DNA from 3 places in the Priestia sp. 53B2 genome. Region 1 is predicted to be linked to each of the others. Evidence: riboswitches for the same ligand, from Rfam matches in the RefSeq annotation. Region 1 holds a riboswitch; each other region holds the start of a gene.
What was found. A riboswitch is a leader RNA that binds a small molecule or an ion and turns the genes downstream of it on or off. The one in region 1 is predicted to bind ZMP and ZTP.

Region 1 (4,945 bases):
ATGCATCTTTTAAAGAAGCGAATACATCATGATTTACGTTAATTTCTAACACTTTCTCTGCTTTTACATGCTGATTGTCAGGCATAGCACTTAAAATTTTCTCCATTTCAATCGTTACTTCACCATCAGCTGATAAGCAAACGGGATGTGTTTTTAAACGTTTAGAAGCGCGCACATCTCCTACTTTTCCCGCCAAAGCTTTTTTCATATAGTCAAATAGCTCTTTACTCTCTTTTTCCTCAGACTCATTGAGCTGTTCTTCTTCTGTTTCAATCCCTAAGTCACTGCTTGAAACAGATTTAAATTCTTTTTCTTCGTACACCATTAACATTTTAATCGCAAATTCATCGATATCTTCTGTAAAATACAGAATTTCGTACCCTTTATCTGCAACCAATTCTGCTTGAGGAAGCTTTTCAATTCGGTCGTACGATTCGCCTGATGCATAATAGATATACTTTTGATCCTCAGGCATGCGCGATACATACTCATCTAGTGTTACGAGCTTTTTCTCTGTAGAAGAATAGAATAAAAGCAGGTCTTTTAATACGTCTTTGTTGCTGCCAAAGTCACTGTAAACGCCGTACTTCAGCTGGCGGCCAAAAGATTCATAAAACTTCTCGTACTTTTCACGTTTGTTTTTAAGCAAGCTTTTTAATTCATTTTTGATTTTCTTGCCGATGTTTTTGGCAATCAGCTGAAGCTGGCGGTCTTGCTGCAAAATTTCACGTGAAATATTAAGAGATAAATCTTCAGAATCTACCATACCTTTTACAAAGCTAAAGTAATCTGGAAGAAGATCTGCACATTTATTCATAATTAAGACGCCGTTTGAATACAGTTCAAGTCCTTTTTCAAATTCTTTTGAGTAGTAATCAAACGGACTATTTTCTGGAATAAATAAAATGGCATTGTAGCGAATCGTTCCATCCACATTAATATGAAGGTGAGTGAGCGGTTTATCAAATCCGTAGCGCTTTTCTGAATAAAACTGCTCATAGTCTTCTGAAGTCAATTCATTTTTGCTTTTCTTCCAGATCGGTACCATACTGTTGATAACTTGCTCTTCTGTATAATCTTCTAGCTCGTTATCAGAACCTTCTTTAGGACGTTTTTCCGTTATGTCCATTTTAATCGGGTAGCGGATAAAGTCTGAATACTTTTTAATGATCCCTTTTAAACGATACTCTTCTAGATACTCATCATATGTTTCATCTTCTGTATTTTCTTTCATTTTTAAAATGATTTGAGTTCCAACCGTTTCTTTTTCGCAAGGTTCGATTGTATAACCATCAGCACCAGTAGATTCCCATCTATAGGCTTCATCGCTGCCTAATGCTTTACTAATCACCGTTACGACATCTGCCACCATAAACGCTGCGTAAAACCCAACGCCGAATTGGCCAATAATGGTGTGCCCGTTCTTTGTTTCATTTTCGTTTTTAAACGCAAGAGAACCGCTTCTCGCAATTGTGCCCAAGCTGCTTTCAAGCTCTTCTTGCGTCATGCCAATTCCAGTATCCGTAATGGTTAAGGTACGGTTAGTTTTATCTGGTGTTACTTTTATGTAATAGCTTTCTTTGTTAAAACGCAAGGAGTCGTCTGTTAAAGCTTTGTAATAAATTTTATCGATTGCATCGCTTGAATTTGACAGAAGCTCTCTCAAAAATACTTCTTTTTGAGAATAGATGGAATTAATCATCATCTCTAATAATCGCTTTGATTCGGCTTTGAATTCTTTTTTTGACATAAGAAGTTCTCCTTTCCAAATAGGGCTTATAAAACAATTAGCACTTGATTGGATAGAGTGCTAATCACTCTTCTTATTTAACATGTATTAGGGTATTTGTCAATATATTAGGAGATTCACTAAAGAGATTAAAAATTAGACTGAAAAAAGCAAACTTTTAAAAAAAGGTTGAACGTTCTGAAAGAGTTTGCTAGAATATACTTAATTTCAAAGACTATATGTGACTGGCGAAACGCGGATAACCGTGAGGAAGCATATAGTGACGTAGCCGTTCGCCTGGGCAGAGGTAAGGGATTAATACATATCTCTTACCTCTTTCTGTTTAGGGGGAGAGGATATAGAAGTTACCAAACATGTAGGCTAAAAAACCAGACTTTTAAAAAAATTAAAAATGAAGTTCCTTTATCCAAGGGTAAAAACATGTAAAACTACGATGATAATCAGAGGAGAGTACAAAATGAGCACATTAACATTAGAAAAAGTACAAACAATCAAAACATTAAACAACATTGCACAAAAAGGTCTAAATGTTTTTAATCAAGAAGGTTATCAAATTGACAACGACAGCGAAAATCCAGATGCGATTGTCGTGCGTAGCTTTAACATGCACAGCATGGCGTTTGACCAAAATTTAAAAGCTATTGCACGCGCTGGAGCAGGGGTTAATAATATACCGGTGGACGCTTGCACGGAGCAAGGTATCGTTGTATTTAATACGCCAGGAGCTAATGCAAACGCAGTAAAAGAAATGGTTTTAACTACAATTATGGCTTCTTCTCGTAACTTATTTGCTGGAGTTGAATGGACAAAAGGGTTAGATGGCCAAGGTGATCAAATTCCTAAGTTAGTTGAAGCAGGCAAAAAACAGTTTGTTGGAAAAGAAATCAAAGGTAAAACGTTAGGCGTTATTGGTTTAGGTGCAATTGGTGCTCTTGTAGCAAACGATGCGCTTGATTTAGATATGGACGTAATTGGCTTTGATCCATTCATTTCTGTTAATACAGCTTGGAATTTGTCTCGCAACGTACAGCGTGCAATGTCTCTAGAAGAACTATTTGCAGCATCTGACTATATTACGGTTCACGTTCCGTTAACGGACGATACGAAAGGTGTTTTCAATAAAGAAACGTTTAGCATCATGAAACCAGATGTTCATATTTTGAACTTCTCACGCGGTGAGCTTGTAAACGAAGAAGATATGAAAGCTGCTCTTGAAAGTGGAAAAGTTGGTCGATACATTACAGATTTCCCAAATCAAAATGTCTTAAACATGAAAAATGTTGTGCCAATTCCTCATTTAGGCGCATCAACTCAAGAATCAGAAGAAAACTGTGCGGTAATGGCAGCACGTCAAGTGAAAAATTTCTTAGAAACAGGAAACGTTAAAAATTCAGTGAACTTCCCGAATGCATCTCTTCCTTACACTGGGAAAAAACGCGTAGCTGCTTTCCATCACAACGTGCCGAATATGGTAGGACAACTTACGCAAGTATTCTCAAACTACAATTTAAACATCGCAGATATGGTGAACAGAAGCCGCGGTGAATACGCGTATACAATGATCGATATTGACAATCAAGTAAGTGACGAGATTGTGCCTGAGCTAGAAGAAAACATTGGTCAAATTGAAGGAATTATTACAAGTCGTATTATCTAATTTAGTTACCATCATATTTTAGTGTTTCAGCCCTAACTTTTCTAAGTTAGGGCTGTTTTTACATGGTGTTTATCTTCATATCGTTTCCTTCATTCCCATAGCATATAGAAATACCTTTAAAGAGGTGAACGTTTTGTCAGGAGAAATGATAGGAATTTTGATAGGGTCGCTCATCGCGCTGGCAGGAACATTCATTACGTCTGTCGTAGCTATAGCGATGTCGAAAGAGCAATACAAACAAGAGCTTCGCAAAGCATTTATCCAAAAGAAAGTTGATGCCTATACTCATGTGTGTCAAGTTATTCTATCTATAAAAAATGATTTACTGACAATAACCGTTTCTTCAGCCGGATTAAACTGGACGGCTCAATCTATTAACAAACTAGCAGATGTGTGTATTACGGAAGGACTATGGATTGATGAAGAAGACAGCAAAAAGCTGGAGGTTCTGCAGAAGCAGCTTTCAAAGTTTGTATTTGATGAAATAGAACTGTCTAGACATGATATCCTCACAACCTGTTATGAAATTGTTGAATATTGTGAAAAAAAGGTAAGGATTCTTCATTGTATGACTACAAAAGAATAGGTGATTACTACTTTAAGAAGTGATAGTAGAAGTATTAAAAAAGAATCGGAATATAAAATCAAAAAACAATTCGTTTATACACCAGCAGTCGACGAGGGCATTAATAAGGAAAAGGCTAAGAGGAAATTTTATTTTGTAAAAGCGATAGGAAAAGATAGGCTCCGTACCGAGTCTATCTTTTTGTGTTTATATAAAGATTAAAGATATTTATAAATGCATGTGTCCACGCATTTATAGAAAAACCTTATAAGATAATATAGTACAGAAAGGAGATGATTGTATGTCGAATTATGAGTCGAGCAAACCGTATATTAAAGCCGTTAATATACCTAATCCTTTATATCAATCTTTAAAAGGAGACTATTTTGTTGGACAAACTGTGCCTATTCGTGTTGGTGGAAATAGAAATGCTTGGGGAGGGTTAGTTAACCCTTCAGGCTCCGGAGTAGGTTTATTTGTAGATGCTTTTACTATCACTAACTATTCCAACGAACCTTTTACTGCTGAAATTTGGTTTAATTCTATCCCGCCTGGAAAAGGAACAACTTCAGATAATGTGAATCCAGCAAATACTACAATACGTTCAAAGCCAAAAGGGAAAATTAAATTTGCAGAAATGGTAAAAAGCTTTCCTGCTAAGAGGGTAAACGTATTTAACCGTGTTGTTCCGCCGAAAAGTACATTAGTAAGTGATGAAGACGGCAAATTTATCTTTCCAAACAACGGTTCATACGTTATTTTCCTAATTTCTCCGGGAGATAAAGAAATTAAAGCTGAAATTGCATATGGATGGTTTGAGAAAAAGCGTAAGAAGGACTGTTAACTGAATAGGTCTTAGCGATTGTATAAGAAGTGTATGAGCTATTTCACATTTAATACAGTTCTTAACAAACAGTAAGTGTCTATAAAAAGAACTTTGCAGCAGCATACAAAGTTCTTTTTTATAGCTTGC
Region 2 (4,945 bases), on a different contig from region 1:
TATTATAGCTTTTCGCGTATTTTTTCGTATCCAGTGTTAAGGTCACTTCGTCAATTTCTTCATCATAATCAGATGATTTGGGCTGAAGCCCAATTTTGTACTTTTTATCTTTTTTGACTTCAAAGACAAACGTTAAATTTTTTTGCTTTCCAGCGCCAATCTTGTCAAATGCACTGCTTTCTAGTCCAAGCTCACGACTGTTCACTCCCGTTTTTGGAGACAGCTGTTCATCTCCTTCGTATAAATACACACCGTCATAATCCGATAAAGATATACTGTTTTTGGATACATTTTTCACTTTTAAATCAACTTTCAACAGCCCTTTTTCTTCACTTGTAGCTCCTTCATCACTATCTACTAAAATATAAGAAGCGCTGTCAATGTATGCCTCAATCGTCTTATTTTTAGCCGAAGTGGATCCTCCCGTTTCCTTAGAACTGTTACAAGCCGCTAATACTAGCATAAGTACAAAAGCCAAAGCCAAAACATTCATTTTTTTCACAGCTGCCTAATCCCCTTTATTTTGTTTTTTTAGAACTTTATCCCAAATAAAGGTTCCCTCTGTATAAATACTCAAACCTTAAAATCTATATTTTTTACAATATTTTGATAAAAACTAAGTCTAAATTCTCCACTCACCTAAATAAAAAAACACGAGCACAGGCTCGTATTTTTTTATTTAGATTTAAAATTTTCTTGATTGATTTGTTCAGCTTCTTTCATATATCGGTTAGATTTGCCACTTTTAATTCCCCAGTAATAAAAAGCTAATGATACGCAAGCAATCACTAGCATATCCCATCCGAAAGGCAAAATATTTTTGCCTCCGAATTTTTCGCTTCCTATGTAGGAAATAAAAATCATGCACGCTAAATAGATAAGCATCCAAGCCCCGGTTAAAAATTCTTTTTTAAAGCCCACCCATTTATTTTTCGCTTGGTAATAAAAATAAACAGGCAGGCCAATTGCCATAATAAAGATCACTTCACCTGTAAGTGGCCACCTTGCCCAATAAAGCGTCAAGGAAGCAAAAACGAAGCCGCATGGCGCAATAAATGATGCCCCTTTTAAATAAAATGGACGGTAAAAGTGTGAAGCCGTTTTTCTTAATGTTATAAGCGCTACAGGGCCCATAATATAAGAGATAAGCGTCGCTACTGAGATCACTTCTGCTAAGACACCCCATCCTCTAAATAAAAAGAGAAACAAAAAGCAAGCTGCTAAATTTAGCCACATAGCTGGGCGCGGGACATTGTAAAGTGGATGAAGCGTACCAAATATCTTTGGCAAATATCCATTTTGCTGCATCCCGTATAACATTCTAGAAGTAGTTGCCGTATATGTAGCACCTGTGCCGGAAGGAGAAACAAATGCATCTGCGTATAACACAATTGTTAGCCAGTTAATTCCAAGCGCAATCGCTAAATCAGCAAAAGGAGAATTAAAATTCAAATGATTCCATCCATCAGCAATTGATGACGGACTTACTGCTCCGATAAAGACAATTTGCAATATAATGTATACAATTCCTGCAATAAAAATTGAACTAATTACAGCTACCGGAATCGATTTATTAGGTGATTTCGCTTCTCCTGCCATATTTACAGGACTTTGAAACCCATTAAATGCAAACACAATACCTGATGTTGCCACTGCCGTTAAAACACTAGCCCATCCGTAAGGTGCTACCCCATGCTCACTTGAAAAGTTTCCACTATGAAAACCAGCAAAAAATAAAGCCCCTGCCGTTAAACCAGGAATAATTAATTTAACAATCGTAATAAATGAGTTTGCTTTAGCAAAGAGATTTACCGTCCAATAGTTCACAAAAAAGTAAACGAATAATAACAAAGACGCAACTGCCAACCCCTTGGACGTTAAAATGCCATTGTCTACTAATTCATGAGTCCAGCGAGCCCATTTCCACGGCCAAGTACTCATATATTGCACAGATGCAATAGCCTCCACTGTTATCGTTGAAGCGATTGAAATCCAGTTAGCCCAAGCAGCCAAAAAACCAATAAATGATCCGTGTGAATACTGAGGATATTTGACCATCCCCCCTGCTTGTGGAAACATCGCGCCCAGTTCAGCATATGATAGAGCAATGGTCAAAATAACCACCATTCCAATGACCCATGAAAAAATAGCCGCGGGTCCCGCAATTTGAGCTGCTTTCCATGCTCCAAACAGCCATCCTGAACCGATAATCGAACCTATGCCTGTCATGGTTAAAGCAAATGTTCCCATCTTCCTTTGCATATTGCTCATCCAAATCTACTCCTCTTCCCTAGGAAAATAAAAAAACACTTGCGAAATTTTCTCAAGTGTTTGCCCAGGCGCGCGGCTTATACGCTATATGCTCCCCCATGGTCATCCATGTTGCGCCAGTCACATATAGGAATATATTTTTTATCAGTATATAACATTCATTACTATTACTCAATACACAAAATGTTTACATTACTTTTCTAAAAATAATAAATTATTCGTAAAATTCCAAATTAATCTTCTAAAAATCTCTTTTTAATTATAAAAAGAACTAAAATCCTAACTTTTTCTATTATTTGATTCTTTTACTCCACGAGCAGATTACCTTCTAAAAATTATACCAATATACATTATTCGTTTACAAAATAAGAATTAACAGCTATATATCCATAGAATTCTTGCACTAGACCCTTTACTTATATACAATATGAAGAAAAGATACTAAAGTGAACTGCCCACCACTTAGCTACGCTTGAAGTGGGAGACTTCTTTTAGGAAAACGTTAAAACCTACATATCATGCACTTCGCAACAAATGAAGTACTTCGAGCAAACTTCTCTGTTTACGCAAGCAAAAAACAGGGAAAATTACGAAAAAAGATTGTTAGAGGGATGCTTATGAATTATGCAAATGTAAAAGTTCTTTATTTTGATGACGACGGAACCATTCCAAATCACCCTCGTCTTCCAGTTTTGTTGTATGAACACGTATTTATTAGTAAGAAAGAGAAAGTGGAGAGCATTTTTAATTCTCACGACTGGAAAAATAGCTGGGTAGGCGGCATATATGATTTTCACCATTACCACAGCAATTCTCATGAAGCACTAGGTGTAATTAACGGATCTGCACGTTTAAAACTAGGTGGACATATGGGGGAAAATATAGTGGTGCATGCTGGCGATGTGCTCGTACTTCCTGCAGGCACAGGGCATATGCGTCTGCAGTCAACTGCTGATTTTAAAGTGGTTGGAGCTTATCCAGAGGGTATGGATTACAATTTACGAACAGGAAAACAAACTGATCGCCCTCACGTATTTGATGAAATTGCACAAGTACCTATTCCTACAACAGATCCTGTTTATGGCGACAAAGGACCATTGACAGAGTGGTGGAACTAGACAAGCACTTATTGTCTAGTTTTTTTATTTGCTCTGTTTTATTCTTTCCATGAATCTCTATTTGAACATACAAATTCTTTTCTTATGATGCAATAGCAATATACTTTATCTCAGCGAAATAACAAAAACTTCCCGGTCAAAACTAAATTTCTTCTTTTCCGTTGTCCTTTTTGCTTCAAGAGCAACTTCGCTTAGATTATCCCCCTTTTTTCTTTCATAATCATTTCAAATATACTCTCATCATAAGCTCTTTTTTGTTTTTCTAAAAAAATTTCCATAGATTATAACGAAATTTTCAAAAAACTTATTGCTTTACCATGTCAGACTTGCTATCATAGTGAACATTGTTAGATAAATTTTTAGTAGGAGGAGTAAAATTGAACAGAAAATTCATAATTTTTATTTTATTCATCATTCCATTTATTGCTCAATTCGCTTTTTTACCTTTTGTAAATAACATTCATCCAATTATTTTTGGATTACCTCTTTTGCATTTATGGTTATTTTTATGGGTCTTCTTAACGCCTGTGTGTACATTTATTATTTATCGTTTACAAAAATCTTGGGGGGACATTGAATAATGCAAGGAAATTTAACCGCACTTTTAATCACATCAGCAATTGTTCTTGTCGTTATCGCAATTGGCTTTATAGCGGGACGTGACAAATCATCTAGAAGCTCAGTTGAAGAGTGGGCTGTAGGTGGAAGACGTTTTGGAAGCCTGCTCGTCTGGCTTTTAGTAGGAGCAGATTTATATACCGCTTATACATTCCTAGGTCTTACGAGTACAGCTTATCAGGGAGGAAGCATCGCATTTTTTGCCATTCCTTACTCTGTTTTAGCCTTTTTAATTTCATACTTCTTTCTTCCAAAGCTTTGGACTGTTGCTAAAAAGCACAAACTTACTACGCTTGCTGATTATGCCAGAGAACGTTTTAGCAGTAAATTTCTCTCCTCTTTAATTGCCATAGTAGGTGTATTGATGCTCATTCCATATATTGATCTTCAGCTTAGCGGTATTCAAGATACTCTTCGCGTTGCAGGAACTGGCTACATTAACGTAAAAGCTGTCGTTATTCTTTCATTCTTTCTTGTGGCTCTTTATACCTTTTTCAGCGGAATTAAAGGTCCCACATATACGGCAATTATTAAAGATATTTTAGTATGGGCGATTATGTTATTTATGGTTGTTTCTCTGCCAATTATGCATTTTGGAAGCTGGGGTAACATGATCGACAATGTTGCAAAGGATGCACCTCAGCTATTAACGATCCCAACACAAGGACCTAAAGGCATTCCATGGTTTATTACAGCATCACTCGTATCTGCTTTAGCTTTATTCATGTGGGCCCACGCTGCTACAGGTGTTTTCACTGCTAAAAGTGCAGATTCGCTTCGTAAAAATGCTATTTTCTTACCGCTTTATAATATCGTTTTAATTCTAGTCATCTTCTTAGGATTTATTGCTTATCAAGTATTACCTCAAGATACGACGGATCCTAGATTAGCATTATTAACCTTAATTCAATATTCATATGGCGGCATTGGCCAAGGGT
Region 3 (4,945 bases), on a different contig from region 1:
TCAAGTAAAAGAGAACGGACTAACTTCTTTAACAAAGCAACCTGTCATTTTGGTTTCAGAAGCAAGCCATACTTCTTTACATAAGGCTGCAATGCTACTAGGGTTAGGCACATCTAGTGTCATTCCTGTAAAAAGTAATCCTAATTCTCAAATGGATACGACAGATTTAGAAACAAAGATTACTACTCTTATTCAAGAAGGAAAGCAACCTTTTGCAGTTGTAGCTACGGCAGGAACGACTGTTACAGGTAGTATTGATCCTCTACTGCCTATATCAGAAATAACAGCGAAATACGGAATGTGGTTTCATGTAGATGCAGCCTATGGTGGAGCACTTGTCTTTTCAAAAAAACATAAGACACTTCTCTCTGGGATTGAACAAGCAGATTCGATTACATTCAATCCACAAAAATGGATGTATGTCGCCAAAACATGTGCAATGGTTTTATTTAAAAACCATCATTTGTTAGAAACAGATTTTCGCATTTCAGCACCTTACATGAATGAAACAGACTTTACTAATTTGGGAGAAATAAGCGTTCAAGGTACTCGACATGCCGATATCCTCAAGTTATATCTATCTCTTCAGCATATTGGTCTAAAGGGATATGAAGATTTAATAAATCGAGGTTTCACACTCGTTGAAGAATTTACAAGAGAAGTAAAGAAACGATCTTATTTGGAGCTATCAGGTGAATCAGATACTAATATATGTTGTTTTAGACTACGTTTGAACGAGTATGACCAAAAACATCAAGATCAATTAAATCTTAAGTTGCAACAATATTTATTAAAAGATCAACATGTGTTTTTATCCTTACCTACGTATAGAGGAAAGCGTTGGTTGAGGGCAGTTTTATTAAATCCTTTTATCTCGCCTTCAACTATCCAACAAATCTTTAAACAGATTGATGACTTTTATAGTGAGCATTGTATGGAACATCCACTCTTGAAGTGAAAATGTTTTTTATAATCACTAAAGAATGAATTAATTATGTTTGGTGCCTACCTTATGTAAACTAGCATTCCTGTTTGAAATTACTTGGTGTCTTGAAATAAAAAAGTCCCCTTGATATGATGCAGAAGGTCATGGCCATGACTTCAATTCATCATTCAAGGAGGACTCTTATGAATTGTACTCAAAACGAAAAGTTGAATCAAGTTACACCCCATACACTGATTGTCGGGGTAGATATTGCTAAATTCAAGCATGTGGCTCGAGCACAAGATGATCGTGGAAAGATCCTTGGGAAAGCTCTAACCTTCACGAATACAAAAGAAGGATTTGATGCGTTCTTTGCCTGGTTGGAAGAGATGCAACACAAACATGAGAAAGCCGATGTTCTAGTTGGTATGGAACCTACCGGTCATTACTGGTTAAATCTCGCCTATTCACTAAAGGAGAGACTTGTCTCCTTCGGAGTCGCTAATCCTCTGCACGTTAAGCGAAGTAAAGAACTCGACGATAACTCTCCAACGAAAAACGATATCAAGGATGCTAGAGTTATCGCTCAGCTAATAAAAGATGGTCGATTTTCTTATCCTCGCTTACCAATGAATCAGGATGCAGAAGTAAAGGCAGGAATTACAATCAGAAACCAAATTGTAGGTGATTTACAAGCTCTACAAGGACGGATTCACAATTGGTTAGATAAGTATTTTCCAGAGTTTTTAACCGTTTTTAAAGACTGGAGTGGAAAGATGGCGTTGGCCACGCTAGAACATATTCCTCTTCCAGTTCAACTTAATCAAACAACACCCGAAAGGGTGGCAGAAATATGGTCCACTTACGGAGGCGTACAACGCCCAAGTCATAAACGAATACAGCGACTTCAAGAGGCTGCTGGACGTTCAGTAGGGTTGACGGTTGGACTACAGATGGCACAACGAGAAATAGCCATAAATATCAAACGATATAAGATGCTTAAAGAAGAACTACATGCATTAGAAAAGCAATTGGAAGACCTTGTACTGACCCTGCCGGGTATTGCTGAAATGCTGACTGTACCTTTGGAAGCTTAACCTTTGTCCATTAAAAATGAAGCACGGAGTATTTGGGATAAAACAGACTTTCAGGCATTTGACCTTGCAAACTAGCATTACCCAACTCTATCTCATAGATAGATTGAACGAAGGAATGTAGGCGCTAAGACGCTAAGAGACATGGGAGATTTCATCGCTATGAGACATATAGAGATCCATTGTGCGACCATATGTATGTCTCCATCTTTTTTTAAAATAATGAAAAAAGAATAGCGAAGCTATTCCCCTTAGTACCAGTTTCTTATAAAAATGAGAATATAAGGTGTGAAATAGACATAAAAAATTTTTTTATATTTTATATTCCCCCTATAAACCCTTGATATTACTCAGTTTATAGAGGGAGCTCCGTATATGATATACAATAAAAAAAGAAAAATTTGGCTAAATCTATTGTTAAAATTAATATTATTATGTAAAATTTTCTTATAAAACAGACTATGTGTTACTGGCGTAAACATGGAGGACCATGAGGAAGCACATAGATAACGGCCGTACGCCTGGGCAAAGTATTTGAACATGAGTTCAAATACTTTTTTTATTTAGAAGGGAGATTTTTAAGTGAAAGAAATTTGTTTACGATACGGGATGAATCCAAATCAAAGTAAAGCTAAAGTTCAGAATGCTGAAAACATGCCTATTAAAATCTTAAATGGAGAAGCGAGTTATATTAACTTTCTAGATGCATTAAACGCTTTTCAACTGGTCCGGGAGCTTCGACAGGCTACTAGTCAACCTGCAGCTGCATCTTTTAAACATGTAAGTCCAGCAGGTGCAGCTGTGTACTCTCCACTAAATAAGACACTTACTGAATCCTATTTTGTTGAAGGCTTAGACCTGTCTCCTTTAGCTATTGCTTATGCAAGAGCGCGTGGGACAGATAGGATGTCTTCATTTGGAGATTGTGCTGCTTTTAGTGATGAAGTTGATATAACTGTAGCTAATCTCCTCAAAACAGAGGTTTCTGATATAATTGTTGCACCAAGCTACACTCAAGAAGCATTAGAGATTTTGAAACAGAAAAAGAAGGGAAAATATCTAATTTTAGAGATTGATCCCAACTATGTGCCTGACTCAATTGAAAAAAGAACGGTATTTGGAATTACTCTAGAACAGCAAAGAAATGATGTACAGATTGGGAAAGAAGTTTTTAATCATATTGTTACGACTCAATATAGTATTCCTGACAATGCAAAGAGAGATCTTCTTGTTGCTCTTATTACATTGAAATATACACAATCAAACTCTATTTGTTTCGCTTTAGATGGTCAAACAATTGGAATTGGTGCTGGACAACAGTCCCGTATTCATTGTACAAGGTTAGCAGCTGAAAAAGCTGATAAATGGTGGTTAAGACAACATCCAAGGGCCCTTAATATGAAGTTCAGAGAAGGCATTTCTCGTGTAGAAGTCAATAATGCGATTGATGGATGGTTGAATGATGATATTACTGAGGTAGAAAATGAACAATGGAAACAATGTTTTCAGGAGGTTCCTGCTAGGCTAAGTAAGAGTGAAAAACAGGAATGGTTAAAAAGATTAAAAGACGTTTCCTATGCATCCGATGCTTTTTTACCGTTCCGTGATAATATTGATCGTGCGGCTCAAAGTGGCGTTAAATATGTGGTTCAAACAGGGAATTCTTTACGAGACGATCAAGTTACACACGCAGCAAATGAATATGGAATGGTCATGGCACATTCAGGCATACGTGTATTTCATCATTGAGCTATGAATAAATATAATTAATCAAAAAGAGCCACCCCCTTAGGTCTTGGCTCTTTTTTATACTGTTTCCGATAAGCAACATCTTGTCGCACCATAATATAATTTTATAGGAAGCTTTCACTTAATTGCTTCTGTACAAATTCATTTATATGTTGCAAAGCCAGATGAGCTGACAGTTTCTTGTAATTATCTGAAAATGGATCCATAAATCCATGAGATCCTTCAAAACTTTTCACTTGCAAAAACGAATATCTTTTTTTCCTTAACACGTCTACTAGTTTATGAATATCGAATGCTTTTTCTTTATTTGCAAATATAAGTAATGTAGGACATGTAGGCTCAACATCTACATAATCTCGGATACGAGATCCATAGCAACCTATTACAAAGTCACATATCTTATTTTCACTACATAACCATGCTATTGTTGCCCCAACACTAAATCCAATGACTCCGACTCTCCTATATTGTTGCTTTAGTTCGGCTATGACTTGATTAATTTGTTGCACTCCCTTTTCAAATCCAACATTTTGAGTGAAATTTTCATAAGCAAATTCTTCTTCACTATACGAATAAGGAATTTCTTTATGTAATAGATTAGGGCATATTATATCTATTCCTAATTTTGATAATATCTCCTTCATATATTTCATATGTTCGTTAACTCCGTATATTTCATGAACTAGTACAATAGCCATATTATGATTCTTCATCATAATCCTCCTATCAAGACGCTTTATATTTAGTTTATATACAATTCAGTTTTATTTCTACTTCCCATACAGTGTATTATTGGGGCTATGACATAACAACCCTAGAGTAATAACTCCAGGGTTGTTATTGTAATGATTACTTAGTAGGAAACACTTACCTAAAGGTAAGTACCTGTACTGAAAGTGCGTACTTACATATCTGTAGTGGGAGTTTTATAATCAAAATGTAATTAATATTAAGGAGGAATAATTTTGAAAACTCTTGTTATCGTAACACATCCAAGCTTAGAAACATCAGTTATTAATAAGAACTGGGTAGAAGAACTCAAAAAATATTCAGAAAAATATACAATTCACGAATTATATAAAGTTTACCCTAATGGCAACATAGACGTGGAAAAAGAACAAACCTTGATTGAAACTCATGGAAATCTAGTTTTTCAGTTTCCTGTATATTGGTTTAA

Region 2: another riboswitch for ZMP and ZTP. It lies ahead of ACN6NE_RS15060 (APC family permease); the one in region 1 lies ahead of ACN6NE_RS23485 (phosphoglycerate dehydrogenase).
Region 3: another riboswitch for ZMP and ZTP. It lies ahead of ACN6NE_RS20420 (phosphoribosylaminoimidazolecarboxamide formyltransferase); the one in region 1 lies ahead of ACN6NE_RS23485 (phosphoglycerate dehydrogenase).

The regions. Positions count from the first base shown of each region.
Region 1 is NZ_JBLZXA010000027.1:583,930-588,874, forward strand. It holds gene htpG (molecular chaperone HtpG) at 1-1,750, opposite strand, end outside; ZMP/ZTP riboswitch at 1,961-2,039, shown strand; gene ACN6NE_RS23485 (phosphoglycerate dehydrogenase) at 2,208-3,407, shown strand; gene ACN6NE_RS23490 (hypothetical protein) at 3,532-3,993, shown strand; gene ACN6NE_RS23495 (DUF6143 family protein) at 4,274-4,816, shown strand.
Region 2 is NZ_JBLZXA010000020.1:169,768-174,712, reverse strand. It holds gene ACN6NE_RS15065 (DUF5105 domain-containing protein) at 1-493, opposite strand, end outside; gene ACN6NE_RS15060 (APC family permease) at 676-2,271, opposite strand; ZMP/ZTP riboswitch at 2,327-2,405, opposite strand; gene ACN6NE_RS15055 (cupin domain-containing protein) at 2,790-3,389, shown strand; gene ACN6NE_RS15050 (DUF3311 domain-containing protein) at 3,767-3,970, shown strand; gene ACN6NE_RS15045 (sodium:solute symporter family protein) at 3,970-4,945, shown strand, end outside.
Region 3 is NZ_JBLZXA010000025.1:25,719-30,663, reverse strand. It holds gene ACN6NE_RS20430 (pyridoxal phosphate-dependent decarboxylase family protein) at 1-958, shown strand, start outside; gene ACN6NE_RS20425 (IS110 family transposase) at 1,129-2,022, shown strand; ZMP/ZTP riboswitch at 2,475-2,553, shown strand; gene ACN6NE_RS20420 (phosphoribosylaminoimidazolecarboxamide formyltransferase) at 2,602-3,768, shown strand; gene ACN6NE_RS20415 (dienelactone hydrolase family protein) at 3,873-4,481, opposite strand; gene ACN6NE_RS20410 (NAD(P)H-dependent oxidoreductase) at 4,734-4,945, shown strand, end outside.